Regions from separate parts of the Bacillus cereus group sp. Bce041 genome, predicted to be linked through region 2. Evidence: riboswitches for the same ligand, from Rfam matches in the RefSeq annotation. Region 2 holds a riboswitch; the other holds the start of a gene.

Region 1 (8,452 bases), on a different contig from region 2:
TTTATTAGATATTTTAAAAGTGAGTATTCCTTCCACTTTCATTGCTTGTATGTTAGCAGCATTCGTTGCTAGTAAGATGGGAAAAGAATTAAATGAAGACCCTGAATACTTAAAACGATTAAAAGAAGGAATGATTCCTAAGCTTGAAGAGAAAAAAGAATTTGTAGGTGTAAAGGGCGCAAAATTATCAGTTATCCTTTTCCTTGTAGGAACCTTCCTTGTTGTACTTCTTGGTTCATTTGAAGCACTTCGTCCAGGATGGATAGTTGATGGGAAGTTAGCCCGTCTTTCCATGCCGAATACAATTGAGATGGTTATGTTAACTATCGCGGCTCTTATTATTATTTTCTGTAAACCAAATGTAGAAAGCATTGTGTCTGGTAACGTCTTTAAAGCAGGAGCAACAGCAGTTGTTGCTATTTTCGGTATCGCTTGGATGGGAGATACTTTCTTTAATGGAAACTTAAATATGATTCAAGGATCCATTCAGCATTTAGTAACAAGTGCACCTTGGCTATTTGCCATCGCATTATTCATTCTATCTATTTTACTATATAGCCAAGCAGCCACAGTACGTGCTTTAATGCCTCTTGGATTATCACTCGGTATTCCACCAGCACTACTAATCGCTATGTTCCCTGCAGTAAATGGATACTTCTTCATTCCAAACTATGGAACAATCGTTGCTGCCATTAACTTTGATCGTACTGGTACAACAGGTATTGGTAAATACGTATTAAATCATAGCTTTATGATTCCAGGCTTAATCGCAACATTTACTTCTATCGGAATTGGAATGCTCTTAATTTCAATTATGTTTTAAAGAAAAAGCACAAACCTTTATTTAAAAAGGTTTGTGCTTTTTTAATCAAATGCTTGTTTAAATTTTGGGGCAGTCTATTTCTCCATGTAGCACTTAAAATACTACACGTCCTTCCCTACAAACTTCTCTTTACTTCTTCAGCTAATTTTCTCGTACTTTCATACGCAGATTCAGCTAAACTAATTGCTGAAATAACTGAAACACCATCCGCACCCGCTTCTATAACTGCCGCTGTATTTTCAATTGTAATCCCACCAATACCAACGATTGGCACTGTAATTCCTTGTTCTCTAAAATAAGCTAATCCTTTCGTTCCTTGAACCGCTTTCGTATCTTTTTTCGTACTTGTTGGGAAAATAGGTCCAACGCCTAAATAATCTGCTCCATTTTCGATTGCAAAGCGTGCTTCTTTAATTGTATGAGCAGATACACCGATAATTTTATCTCCCATTTTTTCACGAACAGATGTAATTCCTTCATCATCTTGTCCTACATGAACACCATCTGCATCTAATTCAATGGCTAATTCTACATCATCATTTACAATGAAAGGAACACTATATTCCTTACAAAGCGTCTGCAATTCTTTTGCAAAGCGCACTCTATCTTCTCCGATTAAAGAACCTTCCCCCTTCTCGCGAAACTGAAAAATTGTCACTCCACCATCTAACGCTTCTTTCAATACAGCTAAAGGATCCCTCGTGCAGTTATTACTTCCCATAATAAAATACACTTGCAATAGCTTAGACATTTTATCTATTTCAATGCGTGCCATTTCTTTCACTCCCTCTTACTCTAACTCCTCAATCTTTCCATACTTCTCAATATCACCAGAAGTAGTATTCGCTAACTGATTTAAAAATTCAATTTGGAAACTACCAGGTCCCTTTTCCACGGTCTTAGCAGCTGCCAGTTCCGAAGCTACACCATAAAACGTTAATGCTGCTACTGCTGCTTTTACATAATCTTTTTCCACTGCTACAAATGCTCCTATTACAGAAGTTAGTAAACAACCAGTTCCCGTAACTTTCGTTAAAATAGAGTGACCATTTCGAATAACAATCGTTCTCTCTCCATCTGTAACAACATCTTCTTCTCCAGTAATTACTGCAACTGTATTTAGTTCATCTGCTGCCTGCTTTGCAATACTTACGACATTACCATTTCCAGCACCAGCGTCTACCCCTTTAATTTCCCATCTCTCATTAATAACGTTCGCTATTTCAGCTGCATTTCCGCGAATACTCGCTAATTCAATTTCAGCCGGAATATGTCTCGCAACTTCTGTTCGATACGATGTTGCTCCTGCACCAACTGGATCAAACAGTACTGGTACATTGTTCACATTTGCTGATTTACCGGCAAGTAACATCGCTTCTACTTCTTCAGGACGAAGTGTTCCCATATTTAATACTAACGCTCCAGCAATGCTAGCCATTTCTGCCACTTCTTCTTTTGCATACGCCATTACAGGCGATGCCCCTAACGCTAACAAACCGTTAGCTGTAAAATTTGTTACAACAACATTTGTAATATTATGAACAAGCGGATTAGATTCTCTCACCAAATCCACTACTTTACTAATTTCTTTCATATTCATCCTTCTCATCTCCTAACTATAGTTATGGGAGATACACAAAAAGGCACTTTGCGCGTACGCAAAGTGCCTGAACATGTGCTTTTACACTCTCCCTACGCTGGCATTATCCAACAGGTTCAAATGGTCAATGACGGACTAGTCATACTCTCAGTTTGTATCCACAAACTCCCATGTGTTTAGTATTCTTCTACTTCAAAGTCTACTCTTATTCTAGTAAAATAACAAGTTCTTTACTTTTCTATTTAATATAGAAGCAACTGATAAAGTGAAACTTTAATCAGTTGGGATTTTGTTAACTCCATTAAAAACAGCTGAAATATGGAGCGAAACTGAATCTCAAGAAGATGTATGCTATATTTAACTTATGGAAATTTGAAAGGATGTTTTTAATATGTCAAAAAGCGTTGTAATCGCTGAAAAACCTTCCGTTGCACGAGATATTGCTCGTGTACTGAAGTGTGATAAAAAAGGAAACGGCTATCTTGAAGGTAGTAAATATATTGTAACTTGGGCTTTAGGTCATCTCGTTACATTAGCAGATCCAGAAAGTTATGATGTGAAATATAAAAAGTGGAATTTAGAAGATTTACCGATGCTACCTGAGCGTTTGAAATTAACGGTTATTAAACAAACTGGTAAACAATTTAATGCTGTAAAAAGTCAGCTACTTAGAAAAGATGTAAATGAAATTATTGTAGCAACAGACGCTGGACGTGAAGGGGAATTAGTCGCACGCTGGATTATCGATAAAGTTAAGCTAAATAAACCAATCAAACGTTTATGGATTTCTTCTGTAACCGATAAAGCAATTAAAGATGGTTTTGCAAATTTAAAACCAGGTAAAGCCTATGACAATTTATACGCTTCAGCAGTTGCGCGTTCAGAAGCTGACTGGTATATCGGTCTTAATGCAACTCGTGCTTTAACGACTCGCTTTAATGCCCAGTTAAATTGCGGCCGTGTACAAACCCCTACTGTTGCTATGATTGCTAGTCGTGAGGATGAAATAAAGAACTTCAAAGCACAAACTTACTACGGCATCGAAGCTCAAACAATGGAGAAGCTCAAACTTACTTGGCAAGATGCAAATGGCAATAGCCGTAGTTTTAATAAAGAAAAAATCGATGGTATTGTAAAACGTTTAGATAAACAAAATGCTACTGTTGTGGAAATTGATAAGAAACAGAAGAAGTCATTCTCTCCTGGTCTTTACGATTTAACTGAATTGCAACGTGATGCGAATAAAAAGTTCGGTTACTCTGCTAAAGAAACATTAAATATTATGCAAAAATTGTATGAACAGCATAAAGTACTAACGTACCCTCGTACAGATTCACGCTACATTTCATCTGATATCGTTGGAACACTTCCAGAACGTCTAAAAGCATGTGGTGTTGGAGAATACCGTCCCTTCGCACATAAAGTATTACAAAAGCCTATCAAACCTAACAAATCATTTGTTGATGATAGTAAAGTAAGCGATCATCATGCGATTATTCCAACAGAAGGATACGTTAACTTCTCAGCATTCACAGATAAAGAACGCAAAATTTATGATTTAGTTGTAAAACGTTTCTTAGCTGTGTTATTCCCGGCATTCGAATATGAGCAACTAACGTTACGCACAAAGGTTGGCAATGAAACGTTCATTGCGCGCGGAAAAACAATTCTACATGCCGGTTGGAAAGAAGTATATGAAAATCGCTTTGAAGATGATGATGTAACTGATGACGTAAAAGAGCAACTTCTACCTCACATTGAGAAAGGCGATACATTAGCTGTAAAGTTAATTATGCAAACATCAGGTCAAACAAAAGCACCTGCACGATTTAACGAAGCGACTTTACTTTCAGCAATGGAGAATCCTACAAAATATATGGATACGCAAAATAAACAACTTGCTGATACGTTAAAATCGACTGGTGGATTAGGTACTGTAGCGACACGTGCAGACATTATCGACAAGCTATTCAATTCATTCTTAATTGAAAAACGCGGTAAAGATATTCACATTACTTCAAAAGGTCGCCAGTTACTTGATTTAGTACCAGAAGAATTAAAATCTCCTACACTAACTGGTGAATGGGAACAAAAACTTGAGGCTATCGCAAAAGGTAAATTGAAAAAAGAAGTATTCATTTCTGAAATGAAGAACTATACGAAAGAAATCGTTTCTGAAATTAAATCAAGCGATAAAAAATATAAACATGACAACATTTCAACGAAGTCTTGTCCAGATTGCGGTAAACCAATGCTAGAAGTAAACGGCAAAAAGGGAAAAATGCTCGTATGCCAAGATCGTGAATGTGGTCATCGTAAAAATGTATCTCGTACAACAAACGCTCGCTGTCCGCAATGTAAGAAGAAACTAGAATTACGTGGTGAGGGTGCAGGACAAATCTTTGCATGTAAATGTGGCTATCGCGAGAAATTATCAACATTCCAAGAAAGACGTAAAAAAGAATCTGGAAACAAAGCTGATAAGCGCGACGTTCAAAAATATATGAAACAACAGAACAAAGAAGAAGAACCATTAAACAACCCGTTCGCAGAAGCATTAAAAAAATTAAAATTTGATTAAACAAAAAGGTTCCTACCTCTATCGGTAGGAACCTTTTATTTTAGTGAATGATTTTACTTCCTTTTGCATTCTCAACAAATTTTTCACTTGATTTGTTAATTGGTGTTTTCAGTAATAACGCAGCAACAATCATAACTACTACGAAAGCACTTAACACAAGTAAATCTCGCGTTACGATATCCCAAAGCATTCCGCCAACTGTTTCACGAATTGCGCTAATTGCGTATGTGAATGGTAAGAACGGATAAATCGCTTGGAAGAACGCTGGTGTCATTTGGATTGGGAATGTTCCGCCCGATCCTGCTACTTGTAGTACAAGTAAAATGATCGCCATCGATTTCCCAACGTTTCCGAAAATAGAAACGAGTGAGTATACGATACAAACGAAGACTCCACCAATAAATAAACTAAATAACACAAACCAGAACTTATCGACTACGTACGTACCGAGTAAGAATATATCTCCCATCGATACGATAAACGCTTGTGAAAGACCTATCGTTAAGAATGTTAATAAACGTCCGAAGTAAATTTCATGGCTCTTATAATTCGCGCCCTCTTCGTGTACTTCTACCGTTAATAATGAAACCATTAATAATGCGCCTACCCATAATGCAAGCACTGTATAGAATGGTGACATCGCTGAACCGTAGTTCGGCATCGCAAATAATTTATTTTCTTTTAAATTTACTGGATTCGCAAAGTAATCACTTTGCTTTTCAACATCATTTTTCAATAAGCGTATAATGTCTTTTAAATCCTCTTCAGATTCAAAATCACGAATTTTATCTGCTAATTCTTTAACCTTTTTCTCAGTTTCCGGCATGTCAGCTTTAATATCTGCTAATTTCTTTCTACCGTCTACTAAGCCTTTTGATGAATCTTCTAGTAATTTTTTAACATCTGGAAGCTTTTTGTCTGCATCATTTAAAATTTGAGTTGTATTTTTCGACATCTCTTTTGTACGAGCAATTGCTGTATTGAAATTAGGTACAATTTCTGAATCATACGTCGATAATACATCTGTTAATTGAGCTGATCCGCTCTTCGCAGCGTTGTTAATACTTTCAATTACATCTTTTGTAGGTTTCTGTCCATTGTTAAGAAGTGTAATTCCCTTATTCGTTGCATCTACACCTTTTTGCAGACTACTTTTCGCTTTATTTAATTTTGCAATTCCATTATTAAGATTTTTATCACTATTTACATCAGCTAAAACCTTATTTGTACTTTCTAGAACTGGAATCATATCATCGATTAAACCGATTCCAGCTTGGAATTGACCATTTAAACTTTTTAAGGCTTCCTTCGAACCTTCTAAACCATTAACACCTCTATTTTGTACATCCTCTAATGCTTTTTGTACACTAGATTTAGTACTTTCAAGACTATTCTTTGCTTTCTCATAATCCGCTTTTGCATTATCATATATTTCATTTGCATCTGCTTTAGCTTGATCTACTGTGCTAACTGCTTTTTTATAATCTGCTACAAATGTTTCATTGTAATCTTTTTCCGCTTGATCAATTAATGCATTTGCTGCATCTAACTTTTGATTTGCTACATCTGTTACATCTTTCTTTACTTCTTGTCCTGTACCGATAACACTTACAATATCTTTAATGCCGTTATTTGCATTTTCCATACTACCTTTAAGCTTGGTTAAGCGATCCACTCGCCCTTGGAAGAAGCTTTTTCCAAAATCAGTCGTGGCTGAGTTTTGAAGTTCAGTAAATATATTAATAAGATATGAAATATTTTCTGTACGAGCTTGCAGTTGATCTGATACTGCATTTAAATCTTTCTTTGCTTGCTCTGGATCAAATTGTCCATTTTGCAATCCATTTACAACACTTTTCCCATAAGCTGTTCCTGCACGTGATGAGCTTAAAACATTATTTACTGTTTGATTAATATTTTGTGCTATCCCCTTGTAACCATCACTATTCAACTTAGAAAGGTCTGGTCTTGCAGGGAATTCAGGTAGTCCATTCATTCCAGAGAAATCAGGGATGTTTAAATCAACACCTGGATTCATTAAAAAGTCGGTAAATGCAGCTGCACTATCCATAACACTTTGTGCTACTACTAAATCATTTCTTATCGTCCCTGGAGCATTTTTTAATGTTTGATCTTGTCTTGCAAAGAACTTATCTAAATTCGCCAATGCTTCCTGCCCATCATTTATGACACTCTCTACAACAGGTAAATCTTTTTGCGCCACTTTCACAATATCCTCTGCTCGAGTCGCATCATCTAACGCCTTATCCATCAATGTATTCATTTCTGGGAACTGCGCTTCTAACTTAAAGACAAGATCTTTTACTTTCTCGATACTTGGTAAGTTTGTTTCTAAATCGATTCCAAGGTCATTGAAGATTTTAAAAATCTCACCGTTCGCTGTTTTAACGAAGTTTTTACTAATTTCTTCCGTAATACCTGATGCACCTTTTGCTGTAATTTTCGGTGCAATCGCATTTACCTTTTCATTTACATAGTAATCAAGTTCTGGTTTCTGTGGATTTTCATCCAGAACAGTTGCAATTTTTTCAGAGAAATCTTTTGGAATCGTAATACTTGCATAATAATCTCCACGCTCAACTCCGTAAATTGCTTGTTTTTCATCTACAAATTTCCAGCCAAGATTTTTGTTTTTCTTAAGGGAGTCTACAATCTCTTTCCCGATATTAATATCTTTCCCTCTTAAATTAGAACCTGCATCTTGGTTAGAAACTGCAATGGGAACCTCTTTTGTATTTCCATATGGATCCCAAGAAGCTTTAATGTTAAACCATGCATATAACGATGGTAAAATCATTAATCCTAAAACAATAACAATTGCAGCCCAATGTTTGGCTACATTCCGTAAATCTGTCTTATAAATACGCCAAATCTGTTTCATAGAAGTTATCACCTAATTATATATTTTTCCTTCTTTAGAAAATGATACATACATTTTGCAATTATATCACTTTCTACATCGTGTATTAACCAAAAACGTACTATTTTTTCCCATTAACTTTCACTTACTTCATTATATAACGAAGTGAGTCAAAGTATGAATACAAAATGACCAAATCGGTTTTACATTCAATAATAACAAATATATATGAAATGTCATAAAAAATACAAGTATTTTCTCTTGGAAATACTTGTATTCCTAAAAAAAATCCTCACAGCTTTTATTCTCTGTGAGGATTTCTTCTATTATATATCCAATTGAACCTCTACACCGAAATGATCTGAAATTACATTTCTGTTTGTACCATTAAAAATAACTTTTGAAGAATGAACTTTTTTACTTTGGTTACACAATATTAGATCGATTCGCAAATTATGTTTATTTTCATCCCAACCAGCAATCTCACCTTGGACAGTCGTTCCTTCATCCTTCTCTATTGCTAATTCATATGTGTCATACAACCCTTTTTGCATCATATACTCATAA
Region 2 (8,452 bases):
AATAAAGATTTAGTAAGGATGACGAATCCGTATACATTACTATACATGGCTCCTGAAAACAACAAAATAGCGGATAAACATCTCTCTATTATAAAAAACCATCTGGCTGATGCTAATATTCCGTATCGAATGGCTTCATCTTCATATATATATACAGAAAGTAATGTATATGTAATGAAATTAAGTGAATATAACGAACTTGCGAGAGCGCTAGGGTATCAACAAGAAACGATTGAAAAAGAAGATGAAATGTTATTAATTCCTGGAATGGTATCACAAAAACAAGAATTTAAAAATGGTGATTATAAGAAGAATATTGAAGTCATTCAAGGCGATTGGACAAAGACATTTCATGTGAAAAAAACTGTCGATAATTTAGTTTTGCCACATGATACGAAAGGGATATATATTGCTATTCAAGATCATGTATATGATGGAATTCCACTTAATAGTGGTCCAGATAATGAAGATATTATTCAATATCGTACTTACGGATTTGTTGTAGATGATTGGATAAAAACGAAAGAGGTTTCAAACCAATTAAATAATATATTTGATCAAGAACCTAGAGATATACATTTTGAATTTAGAGCACTAACAATAGAGTTGTTAAGTGCAAAACAAACGAATGGGTTATTACTTATGGCTAGTGTTTTAGTCGGAATCGTTTTCTTCACATTTGCTGCTAGTTTTATTTATTTCCGATTATATACTGATTTGAATCGTGATCAACAGCAGTATAAAATGATTTCGAAAATGGGGTTAAGTAAACGGGAGCTAAAGAAAGTTGTAACGAGACAGTTATTATTAATGTTTTTCTTACCAATTGTCGTTGCAGTAATACATACTGTAGTCGCTTATATGGCATTACAACAATTAGTCGATTTTTCTATTCTAAATAGCTCTATCGTCATTTTAATTTCATTTATGTGTATACAAGTTTTATATTTCTTTATAACTCGTTGGCGTTATTTACAAAAGCTTCATAAGACAATGGAACAATAGAGAAAATCAGCAAGTAAGATTGCAGAAAAGCATGTAAAAAACAATTTGAAGTTATGGAAGGAACTGTGATGAAAAAACAATTATCTATTTTCATATTAAGTATATTATTGTTATTAAGTGTAAGTGCATGCTCTAAAAACGAAAACAGATTTCCAGCTAACGGTGTATTAATCATTGGAGATGAGAATCATACTGGAGCAATTATGAATCGTTATAAGGAAAACACGAAAGAACAGGAAGCTTTTGCAGTGAAAACAGGTAGATTTGACCAAAAAAGGGTTCTGATAATAAATGAATCTACTGCACAAGCGATGATGAATGCAAAGCTTTTTCGTAAACGTGATCAAGCATCCCTTTCTAAAACGTTAGATGCGTTGCCGAATTTTCCAAAAGAAAGTTCCCTATTATTTATAAATGAAGAAGAAAAGAATATAAAAAGTATTGAAATAGAAGGAAACAAGATACCTGTTACATATGGTAGTGATGCTTGGCTTGGCAATAAACGTGACTATGGAGCACTATGGTATATCGTTGTGGCGAAAAATAGTGTGTATAAAGAAATAAAAGCAAATGAAACGAATATGCAACTTCTACACTTGAAAAAGTCATTAGGTGATGAAAACCCTAAAATATCGACAGATAATACGTTGATTAATGAAAAAGTAAAAGTAAGAAAGTTAATTGAAGGTTATAGAGATGAGGTATCAATTCAGTTTGTAACGATTGGAGAAAAATCTTAAAAAAGAGCTCGAGGTTGATGGATACTTTATCAACCTCGAGCTCTTTTTAATACCGTTTAAATAACTTACATTACTTCATTTAATCGAGTCTCACTCGTTTCTTCAATCGCATTTGAATTTTGAACTGAATTATTTTGTGCTTCTTTTTCTTTACGAGCCTTTTGTAGCATTTCAAGGATGATCCATAAGGGAACACCTTTATCCTTTAACATCTTCCATAAATCTAATTCATTAAATTTATGCTCAGGCTGTTGCATTTCTTTTTCAGATAAACGAATATCAAACTTGATAGGATCATTTATTTTCTTACTTTCAAGTTTAGTAGAAGAGATAGTATTATGCTCAAGATTAGATGGAGTTATTTTAGTAGGTTGAGACAATGTATGAATATTTGATCCGATTTGCATGATTTTTCCTCCTTTTCAAGCAATGAGATTAGTTTTCTTATGGTTTTTAAATCTTTTTAACATGAGGAAACTATATCTAATTATAAATCTAAATAAATAGATTTACAAGTTATATTGTAAAAAGTAAATATTTACTTGAATTAATATTTATCAACATTTGTATATGTTTTCTATATATACAAAGTATATAAAATACTTTACATTATGTTTAAGTTGTTAAATTATTCTGTTAATTCGTTAAAAAGAAAAGTGTAAACGTTTTATTAGGGGGGAGAAAGTATGGGGAAGTTATTTTTAAAAATATGTTTTTTTGCATTAGTGACCGTATGTTCATTCGCAGCGAAAATATCATACGCTGAAGAGAGGCAACAAAATAATTATCCTATCATATTGGTGAATGGATTTGCTGGATGGGGTAGAGAAGAAATGCTTGGCGTAAAATATTGGGGTGGTGTTCATGATATACAGGAAGATTTGAAACGAAATGGTTATACGGTACATACCGCAGCTGTTGGACCTGTTTCTAGTAACTGGGATCGTGCATGTGAATTGTATGCACAAATTAGCGGTGGGACAGTAGACTATGGTGCAGTACATGCTGAGAAACATGGACATAATCGTTTTGGCAGAACTTATAGTGGTTTTGCGCCGAATTGGAGTGAAACAAATAAAGTTCATTTAGTTGGACATAGCATGGGTGGACAAACGATTAGAACATTAGTACAGCTATTAAAAGAAGGTAGTTTTGAAGAAAAGAATTATGTGAAAAATCAACCAGACACCAAAATATCACCACTATTTGAAGGCGGAAAATCATATGTTCATAGTGTTACAACATTAGCAACCCCTCACAACGGTACAACACTTGCGGATGGTAGTCTTCTACTGCCGTTCGTTAAAGATTTACTCATTACAGCTGCAAGCTTTGGGGGAAACAATAATTTATCATTATATGATTTTAAATTGGATCAATGGGGTATAAAGAAGAATGCTGGAGAGTCCTTTTTCCAATATAGTAATCGTATTCTAAATAGTTCACTTTGGAAAAATACAAAAGATATAAGTCAATGGGATTTAAGTACAGATGGTGCAAAGGAGTTAAATAATTGGGTAAAGACGCAACCAGATGTGTATTATTTATCCTATAGTGGACATGCATCACAAGCAGCACCTATAACAGGTTTACATTTGCCTCATATAACGATGAATAAAGTGTTAATGGGAAATGCATTTTTCTTAGGTTCTTATGCGAGATATGAAGAAAACCGTCCGCTAGTTGATACTTCTTGGTGGCAAAATGATGGTGTAGTAAATACAAATTCTATGATTGCACCATCTTCTAATGTTACTGTAAATAATAATGAGTCATTACAGATTGGAAAATGGAATCATATTGAAACGAAAGCGAATTGGGACCATCTCGACATGGTAGGGTTAAGTGTTTCAGACTCGTTAGGTTTTTCTAGCATTCAAGAGTTTTATAGAACAATTGCTGAAAAGCTATCACGTTTACCGAAATAGGTAATAATAAAGCGCTCTCGATGGAATTCGAGAGCGCTTTATATTATATTGAAAGAGGGATTTGGTAGAAAAATATGGGGGGATATTATGAAAATTCAAGTTGTATTATCAGGATACGGAACAGTAGGTAGAGAGTTTATAAAATTATTAAATGAAAAATATTCATATATATATGAAACATATGGGATTCAATTAGTTGTAAGCGGCGTATTAGGGAGAAATATCGCAATACATAATGAAGAAGGCTTATCTCTTCATCATTTATTGATGTATGGTGGCGGTACCGCTGCAATTGAAAAATATTTAGAGTATCATCCGAAGGAACGTGCAACAACTAGCATAAGTGGTACTGTATTGGTAGAATCAACGGTTACAAATCTTAAAGATGGAAATCCAGGGAAACAATATATGAAACAAGCGATTGAGAAACAGATGGATATAGTAGCAATTTCTAAAGGTGCGCTCGTTACAAATTGGAGAGAAATAAATGAAGCAGCAAAAGGCGCAAATATACGAATTCGATATAGCGGTGCAACAGCCGCTGCACTACCGACACTAGATATCGGACAATTTAGTTTAGCCGGTTGCAGTATTGAAAAAATAGAAGGAATATTAAATGGAACAACTAATTATATTCTTACGAAAATGTATGAGGAAGATATGACATTTGAAGAAGCACTGAAAGAAGCACAAAATAAAGGAATTGCTGAGACAAACCCTATATTAGATATAAGTGGTTCAGATAGTGCGTGTAAATTGTTACTTTTGACAAACAGCTTAATGGAAACAGAGAAAACACTTACTGATATACATATAAAAGGAATCGAGCACGTTACAAAACAGCAAATTCGAAATGCTAAGGAACAACATAAAATTATTAAATTAATAGCATCAACATATAAGGATGAGGGAGGCAATGTGAATTTAAATGTTGAACCGTGCCAAATAGAAAAAGATCATCCATTAGCAAAAGTAAATGGAACCGAAAAAGGAATTACGTTCTTTACAGATACGATGGGACAAATTACTACAATTGGTGGAGCTTCTAATCCAAGAGGCGCTGCAGCTGCAGCTTTAAAAGATGTAATAAACTTATATCGAAAAGATTTGTAAGACCGTACCGCCCTTTATAAAAAATACATATGCCGTGGACCTTTTGAGAATGAAATAAATATGCAAAAATGATTGCAGGGGGTAAGAAATTGTTTAAGGATTTTAAAGTTGTTAAAGAACGTCCCGTTTATATTCAATTGAAAGATTATTTGAAGAAAATGATTATGAAAGGGCATTTGCTCGGGGATCAAAAAATCCCATCAACAAGGGAACTAAGTGAATTACTAAGTGTGAGTAGAAACACTGTACTCGCTGCTTATGCAGATTTAGAGCAAGAAGGACTCATTTATGCAGTTAAAGGAAAAGGGAACTTTGTTGCGAAGGTGGATATATCTAACACTTCGTCTGTTGAAATAGATTGGAAAAATAAACTTAATACAGTGACCGCATTAGCGGACGAATTAGATTTAATGAAACATGGTGTTCGTTGGGAAAAGGGAATGATTGTTTTTAATAGTATAGCCCCGGATGAGAAGCTATTTGATGTTGAAAATTTCAAAAGAGCTTTTCTTACTCGTATGTCCATTGAAGGGGACATCGTATTGAACTACGGATATGCAAAGGGATATAGACCGTTAATGAATTATTTACTTCATTACATGGAAATGAAAGGTGTAGACATTTCGAATAAAGATATTCTAATTACAAATGGATTTACAGAAGGATTGGATATTGTACTCTCTTCTTTATCAAAAAAATCCGGTCGTGTCATTTGTGAGAATCCAACTCACCATGCTGCACTTAAGCTTTTCCGTTTACATGGACTTGAAGTTCATGGGATTGATATGCATGAGGATGGTATTGATACGAATGAAGTTGAAAAAAGTTTGCGTGAAAAAGATTTTGATTTTGCTTATTTAATTCCTTCTTATCATAATCCAACCGGTATTGTTACGAGTTCAGAGAAAAGAACGGAATTGATGAGGTTATTTTCAAAATACAACGTTCCTATTATAGAGGACGGATTTAATGAAGAATTACGTTATTCAGGTTCACATTTAGCTCCATTATTAACTTTTGCGGGAGCTGGCAATAATGTGATTTATATTAGTAGCTTTTCAAAGGTACTTTTCCCTGGTTTACGTGTAGGCTGGATTATTGCAGATAAAGAGCTGATTCATTATTTAGAAAGCGTAAAAAGAGCAAGAACGATTCACACATCTACGCTAGATCAAGCTGTTCTGTTTCAATATTTACATGAGGGATATTTTGAAAAATATTTAAAAAAGGCAAGATCTGTTTATAAGAAAAAATATGAGTTAGCTGTCGGGGCATGTAACCAGTACATTCCTTTTAAAAGAATGACTGGAGATGGTGGGCTGCATTTATTTATAGAGCTAGAAGAGCATATGAATGCCCGCACACTTTTACAAAAGTGTTATGAGAAAGGCGTTACGTTTTCACCTGGAGATGTTTTTTACTCTGATGGAGAAGGAGCGAACACTTTCCGATTAGGTTTTTCGCGCTTGAAAGAAGAAGAAATAGTTCGGGGAATTAAAATAATTGGTGATACATTAAAAAATGAAATTTGGAGTTGAGAAAATGAAAATCGGTGTTATTATGGGCGGGGTATCGTCTGAAAAACAAGTTTCAATTATGACGGGGAATGAAATGATTGCTCATTTAGATAAAAATAAGTATGAAATAGTTCCAATTACATTAAATGAAAAAATAGATTTAGTTGAAAAAGCGAAAGACATTGACTTTGCGTTGCTCGCATTACACGGAAAATACGGAGAAGATGGGACAGTTCAAGGAACACTGGAGAGTTTAGGGATTCCTTATAGCGGAAGTAATATGTTATCTAGCAGTATATGTATGGATAAAAATATTTCGAAAAAGATTTTACGTTATGAAGGTGTAGAAACACCAGATTGGATTGAACTTACAAAAATGGAGGATCTAAATCTTGATGAGTTAGATAAGTTAGGATTTCCATTAGTAGTAAAACCAAACTCTGGCGGATCGAGTGTCGGAGTGAAAATCGTTTATAATAAAAATGAATTGATCTCAATGCTAGAAACTGTATTCGAATGGGATTCTGAAGTAGTAATTGAAAAGTATATAAAAGGTGATGAAATTACATGTTCAATTCTGGATGGAAAACAGTTACCTATAGTTTCAATTCGACATGCAGCCGAGTTCTTTGACTACAATGCAAAATATGATGATACTAGTACAGTTGAGGAAGTTATCGAACTTCCAGCAGAAATTAAGGAACGTGTAAATAAAGGGTCACTTGCTTGTTATAAAGCATTAAAATGTAGTGTTTATGCAAGAGTTGATATGATGGTGAAGGACGGAATTCCATATGTAATGGAAATTAATACATTACCAGGGATGACACAATCAAGTTTATTGCCAAAAAGTGCAGAAGCAGCGGGGATTAGTTATAGCAAACTATTAGATATGATTATTGAAACATCATTAAAAGTTAGAAAAGAAGAAGGGTTTTAAGGGAATTATATAACGAATTTTTTTGACAGTTTCACGAAGTATGCTATGATGAATACATTATAAAAACAAAATATTTATCCACTAGGGGGGCCTTTTATAGGCTGAGATCAAATGTGATTTTGAGACTCTTAGTACCTGATCTGGTTAATGCCAGCGTAGGGAAGTGGGAAAGACGTTGCTATTTAATGAGTAAATAAATACTGTCAATTTCACTTTCTTTACGCCTGTAAAGAAAGTTTTTTTATTTTACAGCTTTAATAATTGTGGATAAATACTTATATTTTATACATTATTGGAGGGATTTAAATGACTTTTTCACAATCATTACGTAAAGAAGTAGATTCAATTTGGGAAGCGAGTTTTAACCATCCTTTTGTAAAAAAACTTGGTGAAGGAACATTAGATTTAGCTAGTTTTCGCTATTATGTGCTTCAAGATTCATATTATTTGAGTCATTTTGCTAGAGTACAAACTTTAGGAGCTGCAAAAGCTCTTGAATTAGAGACGACAGCTCGTATGGCACATCATGCTCAAAATACATATGAGGCCGAGTTATCTTTACATGAGAATTTTGCTAAAAAACTAGGGATAACGAAAGAAGAAAAAGATAATTTTATTCCTGCGCCAACTGCATATGCGTATACTTCACATATGTATCGTGCTGCGTATGAAGGGCATTTAGGAGATACCATTGCAGCAATTTTACCTTGCTATTGGTTGTATTATGAAATTGGCGAACGCTTAAAAGAGTGCCAGCCGGAAGAGCCAATTTATAACGAATGGATTTCTGCTTATGGATCTGATTGGTTCCGTACGCTAGTTGAAGAACAAATTACACGTTTAGATACTATCGCTGAAAAAGTAACAGAGGCAGATCGCAAACGTATGAAACAGCATTTTATTATTAGCAGTCAATATGAATATTCATTTTGGGAAATGGCTTATACATTAGAAAAGTGGCCAGTGGATACAGACGTAAAAGACGTAATTGGATAAAGAATAGAAGTAATGTTATAGATAGGTATGGATCATACCTATCTATATATTTTTTCTTGTCAAATTTGCGTAAAGTCATTAGTGCTACGGGAATGGCGAAATAGAATATCGATAATTTAGCTCATTTACTTGTCTACGCATTAACTGGATAAACTTCTGTCACATTTATTTTACAATCAAAGAACGTAAATGTTGGTGGTATGAAGTTAAATA

The links. A riboswitch is a leader RNA that binds a small molecule or an ion and turns the genes downstream of it on or off. The one in region 2 is predicted to bind thiamine pyrophosphate.
Positions count from the first base shown of each region.
Region 1: linked by a shared signal. The riboswitch ahead of thiM (hydroxyethylthiazole kinase) and the one ahead of tenA (thiaminase II) in region 2 are both predicted to bind thiamine pyrophosphate.

Region 1 covers NZ_JBQXON010000007.1:103,296-111,747, forward strand. The annotation lists gene ACUN13_RS21510 (anaerobic C4-dicarboxylate transporter family protein) at 1-823, shown strand, start outside; gene thiE (thiamine phosphate synthase) at 939-1,598, opposite strand; gene thiM (hydroxyethylthiazole kinase) at 1,614-2,423, opposite strand; TPP riboswitch at 2,496-2,605, opposite strand; gene topB (DNA topoisomerase III) at 2,815-5,004, shown strand; gene ACUN13_RS21530 (YhgE/Pip domain-containing protein) at 5,045-7,906, opposite strand; gene ACUN13_RS21535 (endonuclease/exonuclease/phosphatase family protein) at 8,212-8,452, opposite strand, start outside.
Region 2 covers NZ_JBQXON010000004.1:60,219-68,670, forward strand. The annotation lists gene ACUN13_RS14450 (ABC transporter permease) at 1-1,005, shown strand, start outside; gene ACUN13_RS14455 (lipoprotein BA_5634 family protein) at 1,074-1,745, shown strand; gene ACUN13_RS14460 (DUF3914 domain-containing protein) at 1,811-2,152, opposite strand; gene ACUN13_RS14465 (esterase/lipase family protein) at 2,432-3,673, shown strand; gene ACUN13_RS14470 (homoserine dehydrogenase) at 3,761-4,786, shown strand; gene pdxR (MocR-like pyridoxine biosynthesis transcription factor PdxR) at 4,876-6,324, shown strand; gene ACUN13_RS14480 (D-alanine--D-alanine ligase) at 6,329-7,243, shown strand; TPP riboswitch at 7,317-7,422, shown strand; gene tenA (thiaminase II) at 7,550-8,239, shown strand.